2 regions of the Paenibacillus sp. SSG-1 genome follow, and region 1 is predicted to be linked to the other one. Evidence: a T-box and tRNA genes for the amino acid it is inferred to sense, from the RefSeq annotation. Region 1 holds a T-box; the other holds one or more tRNA genes.
What was found. A T-box is a leader RNA that pairs with one kind of tRNA and senses whether it is charged. The one in region 1 lies ahead of trpS (tryptophan--tRNA ligase), so its partner is inferred to be a tRNA-Trp.
Positions count from the first base shown of each region.

Region 2: it has a tRNA-Trp gene. The T-box ahead of trpS (tryptophan--tRNA ligase) is inferred to sense a tRNA for this amino acid. The anticodon was not compared.

Region 1 covers NZ_MBRK01000001.1:5,482,096-5,485,563, forward strand. Annotated here, with positions in the region: gene BCV73_RS25200 (sensor histidine kinase) at 1-311, opposite strand, end outside; T-box leader at 680-990, shown strand; gene trpS (tryptophan--tRNA ligase) at 1,308-2,321, shown strand; gene BCV73_RS25210 (LysR family transcriptional regulator) at 2,449-3,315, opposite strand.
Region 2 covers NZ_MBRK01000001.1:7,180,224-7,183,691, forward strand. Annotated here, with positions in the region: rRNA gene BCV73_RS32735 (23S ribosomal RNA) at 1-582, shown strand, start outside; tRNA gene BCV73_RS32740 (tRNA-Asn) at 688-763, shown strand; tRNA gene BCV73_RS32745 (tRNA-Ser) at 768-859, shown strand; tRNA gene BCV73_RS32750 (tRNA-Glu) at 869-943, shown strand; tRNA gene BCV73_RS32755 (tRNA-Val) at 1,150-1,225, shown strand; tRNA gene BCV73_RS32760 (tRNA-Met) at 1,261-1,334, shown strand; tRNA gene BCV73_RS32765 (tRNA-Asp) at 1,372-1,448, shown strand; tRNA gene BCV73_RS32770 (tRNA-Phe) at 1,506-1,581, shown strand; tRNA gene BCV73_RS32775 (tRNA-Thr) at 1,605-1,680, shown strand; tRNA gene BCV73_RS32780 (tRNA-Tyr) at 1,684-1,769, shown strand; tRNA gene BCV73_RS32785 (tRNA-Trp) at 1,780-1,853, shown strand; tRNA gene BCV73_RS32790 (tRNA-His) at 1,885-1,960, shown strand; tRNA gene BCV73_RS32795 (tRNA-Gln) at 1,983-2,057, shown strand; tRNA gene BCV73_RS32800 (tRNA-Gly) at 2,064-2,138, shown strand; tRNA gene BCV73_RS32805 (tRNA-Cys) at 2,148-2,221, shown strand; tRNA gene BCV73_RS32810 (tRNA-Arg) at 2,234-2,310, shown strand; tRNA gene BCV73_RS32815 (tRNA-Leu) at 2,328-2,407, shown strand; gene BCV73_RS32820 (LiaF transmembrane domain-containing protein) at 3,040-3,345, shown strand; gene BCV73_RS32825 (PspA/IM30 family protein) at 3,424-3,468, shown strand, end outside.

The DNA.
Region 1 (3,468 bases):
AGCTTCTCGTAGGTTTTCACCCGCTGCAGCACCGTGTCTTTCCCCGTCGTATCCAGCTGCTGGACCACCGAATTCTGAAACACCGTCGCCGTCACCTTGTTAACGGTTTCAATATCGCGGCTGATCAGTTTGAAATTTTGCTTGTTCAGCTCTATATAAGCATTGGTTACATGGCGTTTTAAAATCTGGCCCGCCCTGTTGTTGCCGTACCCGTTCAGAATAAACACGGGAATGACGAGAACCAGAAACAGCAGGATCATCTGCTGCCTGACGTTCATTCTCGCCAGCGGATTGCGGATCCCCCGCTTCATCAGTCATAACACCTCCGGCTTTCCTTCAATATACCAACAATAAAAATGGGGAAGTATGTGCGTTTCTACGACAATCATTCGCGATTGTAAGATATGCCCCAGTAGACAGGCCCATGGGCGATTAGTCCTAGTGTAATTTATTTTCGACGGCTTGCCAGTAAAATTTTATGGAAGTGTTATTGGCGGCCGCGGCGGTGAAATAGCAACGGGATGACAACGTAATAGCGGCGGAATAGCAAAAGGTTAGCAACGGAGTCGTGACCGAAATAGCACCGGGATTGCAATGGGATAGCAACGGAATGGGAGCGAAATAACGGCAGATGCCCTCTTTCCTTCCTCGAAAAAATGAGCTACAATAGTGCAAATCCATTTTCACGATGATGAAGAAGAGTACGCGCGAATTGCGGCCTCACAGAGAACCGGCGGGTGGTGCAAGCCGGTGGCGGCGCGCGCGGAAGTGGGCTTCGGAGTGCCCCGTCTGAACAGGAACGCTTCCCCAAAGAAGCGGACAGTAGGATGGGCGACAGGTCCCCACCGTTAACCGGGGCAGGGTATCGAGGAAGGCATACGCAATTTTTTTTCGTTTAGCGCCGAAATCCGTACCTGTTGAGCAGGGCTGCATCCCTAGAGGATGGCGGCCAATCAAGGTGGCACCGCGGGTTAGAGCCCCGTCCTTGGATAGATCTCCGTCTGGAAATTTTTCAGCATGGAGATCCCAAGGGCGGGGCTTTTTTGGCGTTGAAATGCGCATGGGGACTGGAGACTTGTCTTGAGCTTGACCTAAGGAAGGCATGAGCTTAAGACCCAATCCCGAGCGTGGTATCGGCGTCTATCGCCGGTCCTTCTGCCCGATCAACTTAAGCAAAACTGCATGATTGAAGGAGGTGATGGCCATGGATGACGGCTGGTGGTGGCGTCCCGGGAAGACCGGGCTACTAGACATGATCGCAAATGAAGTTCCGTATACAAAACAATTTCAATTCAGGAGGAATAACCATGACAATTTCAACAAACTCACAACCCAAGGACATTGTCCTTACCGGAGACCGGACGACTGGCAAGCTGCATCTCGGCCATTACGTCGGCAGCCTGAAGAACCGGGTGCAGCTTCAACAGCAGTACGAAACCTATATCATGCTGGCGGATGTGCAGGCGCTGACCACCCATTTTCATACGCCGGAAATGCTGGCCGGAAGCGTGCGGCAGGTGGCGCTGGACTATTTGTCGGTAGGCATTGATCCCGACCAGGCGACGTTGTTCGTGCAGTCGATGATCCCCGAGATTGCCGAGCTGACGGTGTTTTATTCGATGTTCGTGTCAGTCAGCTCGCTGCGCCACAACCCGACGATCAAGAGCGAAGCGGCCGAGCGCGGATACGAGGATCTGTATTACGGTTTCCTCGGCTACCCGGTCAGCCAGGCGGCGGACATCACCTTCTGCAAAGCCACCCTGGTTCCCGCCGGCGATGACCAGATCCCCCATATCGAGCAGACGCGCAAAATCGTCCGGCGCTTTAACGAGCTGTACGCCCCCGTCCTGGTGGAACCGCAAATTATCGTGGGTGAGCGGCTGGATGGGCTCGACGGATCGAGTAAAATGAGCAAAAGCCTCGGCAACGCCATCTCCCTCGATTCCACCACGGATGAGGTCCGCAGCCGGATTCGCAAGGCCCCAACCGATCCGGCGCGCGTGCACAAAACCGATCCCGGCCATCCGGAGGTCTGCACGATTTACGGGTATCACCGGATTTTTCGCCCCGAGGACAGCGGCAATATTCATGACATGTGCACCCGGGGCACGCTCGGCTGTGCCGCCTGCAAAGCTAAAATCACCGGTGCGATCGAAGAGGTGCTCCAGCCGATCCGCGAACGCCGCGCCCGGTATGAACAGCGTCCCGGTGACATCGACGACATCCTGATGGCAGGTACCACCAAAGCCCGCGAGACCGCGCGCCAAACGATGGGCGAAGTGCGGGAGGCTATGGGGATCAACTATTTTGACCGGAGATAAAATCGCAATAAAAATGGGCTGCCCGGAACCCTCCGGTTAGCCCATAGGAGAATATCCGTCCAAGGTGATACGGTAGAAACCGTTCCTTGGGCGGTTTTTTTGATTGGTAATAACGAAGCGGCACGCTTTAAAAGCTCTGGACCAGGAAGTCCCGAAATTCGCGCGCAGCTTGGGATAAATAGCGCTCCTTTTGCCATGCGATTTGGTAAGTGCGCCGGCAGACCGGTTCCTCGATCCGCAGCACATGAAACGAAAATCCGATCCGGTCTACCAGCGTTTCAGGGATAAAGGCGATGCCTACTCCCGCCCGGATAAAATGGCCAACGGCCGAATGCTCATCCACCTCGCACACAATATCCGGCTCAAACCCGGCCTGCCTGCAAAACTGATCCGTCATTTTCCGAAATGGATTGCTGCTCTGGATGCAAATAAAAGCCTCCCCCGCCGCCTCGCTTAACCGGATGCTGCTGCGGCCCGCAAACCGATGTGACGAAGGTACCGCCAGCAAAATTTCTTCCGTCAAAAAGGAAATTCCCTCGATGCCCGGCTGCTCGATCGGTGGGAACGTGATGCACAGGTCCAGCTCCCCGCTTAACAGCTTATCCCGCTTCTCCTGCTCTCCCGCCTGGGAAATTTGCAGCCGGATTCCCGGATGCATCCCCAGAAAATCTCCGATCCGGTCGGAGAAGCATTTATGCGTGGTCGTCGCCAGATTCACCCTGCCCTTCTCCGCTCCCGCCAGATCTTCGAGTTCCCTTTTTCCGTCTTCCAGGGCGTTCAGCGCGGTCTCCACCCTGCGCAAATATGCCCGGCCGAAGGCGTTCAGCTGGATCTGCCGCCCCTTCCGGTCAAACAGCGGCACGCCCAGGTCCTCTTCCAGCCGTGAAATCGTCTTACTGAGGGCAGGCTGGGCAATGCGCAGCTCTTCCGCCGCCCGGGTCATGTGCTCAAGTTCGGCAACTTTGCGAAAATATTGAAGCTGCAGCAGTTCCATCGAAATCCCTCCTTATATACCAAAGGTTATTAATAAATAGCATTATATATATTTTTTATTATTTATGATCGATTATAGAATAAATACAGGCCGAAGGCGAGAGAGGCTGCTCAAACTCACCGCAGGAGGCATGAAATCAAAGCTCTGGATATT
Region 2 (3,468 bases), 1.7 Mb from region 1:
AATCATTCGAAGAGTGCAAAGGCAGAAGGGAGCTTGACTGCGAGACCTACAAGTCGAGCAGGGACGAAAGTCGGGCTTAGTGATCCGGTGGTACCGCATGGAAGGGCCATCGCTCAACGGATAAAAGCTACCCTGGGGATAACAGGCTTATCTCCCCCAAGAGTCCACATCGACGGGGAGGTTTGGCACCTCGATGTCGGCTCATCGCATCCTGGGGCTGAAGTAGGTCCCAAGGGTTGGGCTGTTCGCCCATTAAAGCGGTACGCGAGCTGGGTTCAGAACGTCGTGAGACAGTTCGGTCCCTATCTGTCGTGGGCGTAGGAAATTTGAGAGGAGCTGTCCTTAGTACGAGAGGACCGGGATGGACGTACCGCTGGTGCACCAGTTGTTCCGCCAGGAGCATGGCTGGGTAGCTACGTACGGACGGGATAAGCGCTGAAAGCATCTAAGCGTGAAGCCCCCCTCAAGATGAGATTTCCCAGTATGTAAGACCCCTTGTAGACGACGAGGTAGATAGGTTGGAGGTGGAAGTGCAGCAATGCATGGAGCTGACCAATACTAATCGGTCGAGGGCTTATCCTAAAAGCTTTCTGAAAGAAAGCTTGCTACGGAAGCATATGCTTATTAATTCGCAGATTCGTTTCGTATCTAGTTTTCAAGTGATCAAACACTTGAATTAAATATTGTTCCCTGATAGCTCAGTTGGTAGAGCACTCGACTGTTAATCGAGTTGTCACAGGTTCGAGTCCTGTTCGGGGAGCCATTATGGAGAGGTGTCCGAGTTGGCCGAAGGAGCACGATTGGAAATCGTGTAGGCGCCAAAAGCGTCTCGAGGGTTCGAATCCCTCTCTCTCCGCCATTATAGTTTGGCCCGTTGGTCAAGGGGTTAAGACACCTCCCTTTCACGGAGGTAACATGGGTTCGAATCCCATACGGGTCACCACTTTTATTGCTTGCATCAGGGATGAGAATCCAAAAAGGGTTCGTCGGAGCGTTACTTCGATAGCATATGCATCGCAGTCTCGAACGAAGTGAGAGTATCCCATACAGGTCACCACTTTAATTATTAGCTTCAGGGATGAGAATCCAAAGAAAAAATGCTTGCCTTTTTAGTGGTTTATCTGCTAAGATATTAAAAGTGTTTCTTATGGAGGCTTAGCTCAGCTGGGAGAGCATCTGCCTTACAAGCAGAGGGTCGGGGGTTCGATCCCCTCAGCCTCCACCATGTATACTTTAAAGAAAATAAATATTTTTTAATGACGCGGGGTGGAGCAGTCCGGTAGCTCGTCGGGCTCATAACCCGAAGGTCGCAGGTTCAAATCCTGCCCCCGCAATTTATCTCCTTATTTATGGAGATACATAATTGGCCGTGGAACCGTGGTGTAGAGGCCTAACATGCCTGCCTGTCACGCAGGAGATCGCGGGTTCGAATCCCGTCGGTTCCGCCATTTATTTTCTTGAGAGTTTAGTTTGTTGCAATAATACTCTTGATAGAAACAAAATTAGGCTCGGTAGCTCAGTCGGTAGAGCAGAGGACTGAAAATCCTCGTGTCGGCGGTTCGATTCCGTCCCGAGCCACCATGAATTTAATAATAAGCATAAAAGCCGGTGTAGCTCAATTGGTAGAGCAACTGACTTGTAATCAGTAGGTTGGGGGTTCAAGTCCTCTCGCCGGCACCATATGGAGGCTTAGCGAAGTGGCCAAACGCAGCAGACTGTAAATCTGTTCTCGTACGAGTTCGGTGGTTCGAATCCATCAGCCTCCACCAGTTTTATTATAGGGGCATAGTTTAAAGGTAGAACAGCGGTCTCCAAAACCGTTAGTGTGGGTTCAATTCCTGCTGCCCCTGCCATTCGAAATACAGCTTCATATCTTTTATTATGGCGGTCGTGGCGAAGGGGTTAACGCACCGGATTGTGGCTCCGGCATTCGTGGGTTCAAGTCCCATCGATCGCCCCATAACTTATAATGACAATCTTGTTGGGGATTAGCCAAGCGGTAAGGCAACGGACTTTGACTCCGTCATGCATAGGTTCGAATCCTATATCCCCAGCCAGTTTAAGCGGACGTGGCTCAGCGGTAGAGCATCGCCTTGCCAAGGCGAGGGTCGCGGGTTCGATTCCCGTCGTCCGCTCCATTTGATTTCGGCGCCATAGCCAAGTGGTAAGGCACAGCTCTGCAAAAGCTTTATCCCCAGTTCGAATCTGGGTGGCGCCTCCATTAACTTCATATGCGCCCTTAGCTCAGCTGGATAGAGCGTTTGACTACGAATCAAAAGGTCAGGAGTTCGAATCTCTTAGGGCGCGCCATTTTTTTAACTGAATATGCCGGTGTGGCGGAATTGGCAGACGCGCGCGACTCAAAATCGTGAGGGAAACCGTGGGGGTTCGAGTCCCTTCACCGGCATCATAGAGAAAAGCCTTGGAAAATATCCAAGGCTTTTTCTTGTATAGACTAACATTGTACACCGAGCCATCGTTCGTCGTTCGTTAATCCCTCATCCTGCTGTACACTTGCACTTCTCCTTCTAATCAGCCACCTGATGATATCCCGCAGAAAGGCAGCCATATTAATTCGTATTGCGTTTATTTGTATGACTGTATGGTATTTAAAGATCCTCTGATCAATCCGTTCGTTATACCATTACTCCCTTTGAACGTTTTCCCCATCCTTGATTAAAGTTGATAAACCATTCCAGCCGGCTTTACCTGGGCTAAGCAGGCTCAATGTTTCTTTAGCTAAGTGCTAAATCCCTTGCTCAGAGCCTCCAACGACTCCCTATCCCAAGCATTGTATAAGTAAACTGCTCATTGAAGTTCCATAGCGTGTTGATCATGCCCTATAAACGGGCAATTGGAGCTGCCAGTGGAGGATGTGGCTGCCGCGTTACATGCAGAAAAGCTTGCTTCGTCTAAGGTCCGAGCCTTCCCCCGACTTAGGTCTAGGATTAAAAACCGTCTTGGGTCCGTTTTGGAAAACCCGGATTGAACCTAAAATAGAGTCATAAGGTTGATACAAACGAAAGGCGGTGACAATGCATGAGAACAAATAAAACTTCTGGTTGGGCGATCGTATTGATCGCAATCGGGGCACTGATGCTCCTGGGAGTATTCGCTCCATTATTCGGCAGGCTGATCGGATTGATCTTCCCGATCCTGATGATCGTGCTCGGCTATTATGGAATTCGCAGAGGTAAGGTGGTCATCGGTACGATTATCCTCGCATTCGGTGTCATGGGACTTCTGGCGAAGCTGTCCTGGATCATCGGACCGCTGCTGGGAATTGCCCTGGTAGTGTTCGGGATTATGCTGCTGAAAGGTAAGAAGTCGTCGAAGTGGATGTAACGGTAACAAAGAATTACCTTTAATAAATACAATCAAACGAATAGGCGATCACAGCTTATAAGGAGGGAGCAAAAACAGATGAGCGTATTTCGCAGGGTACGGGATATCACCGTAGCGACATTA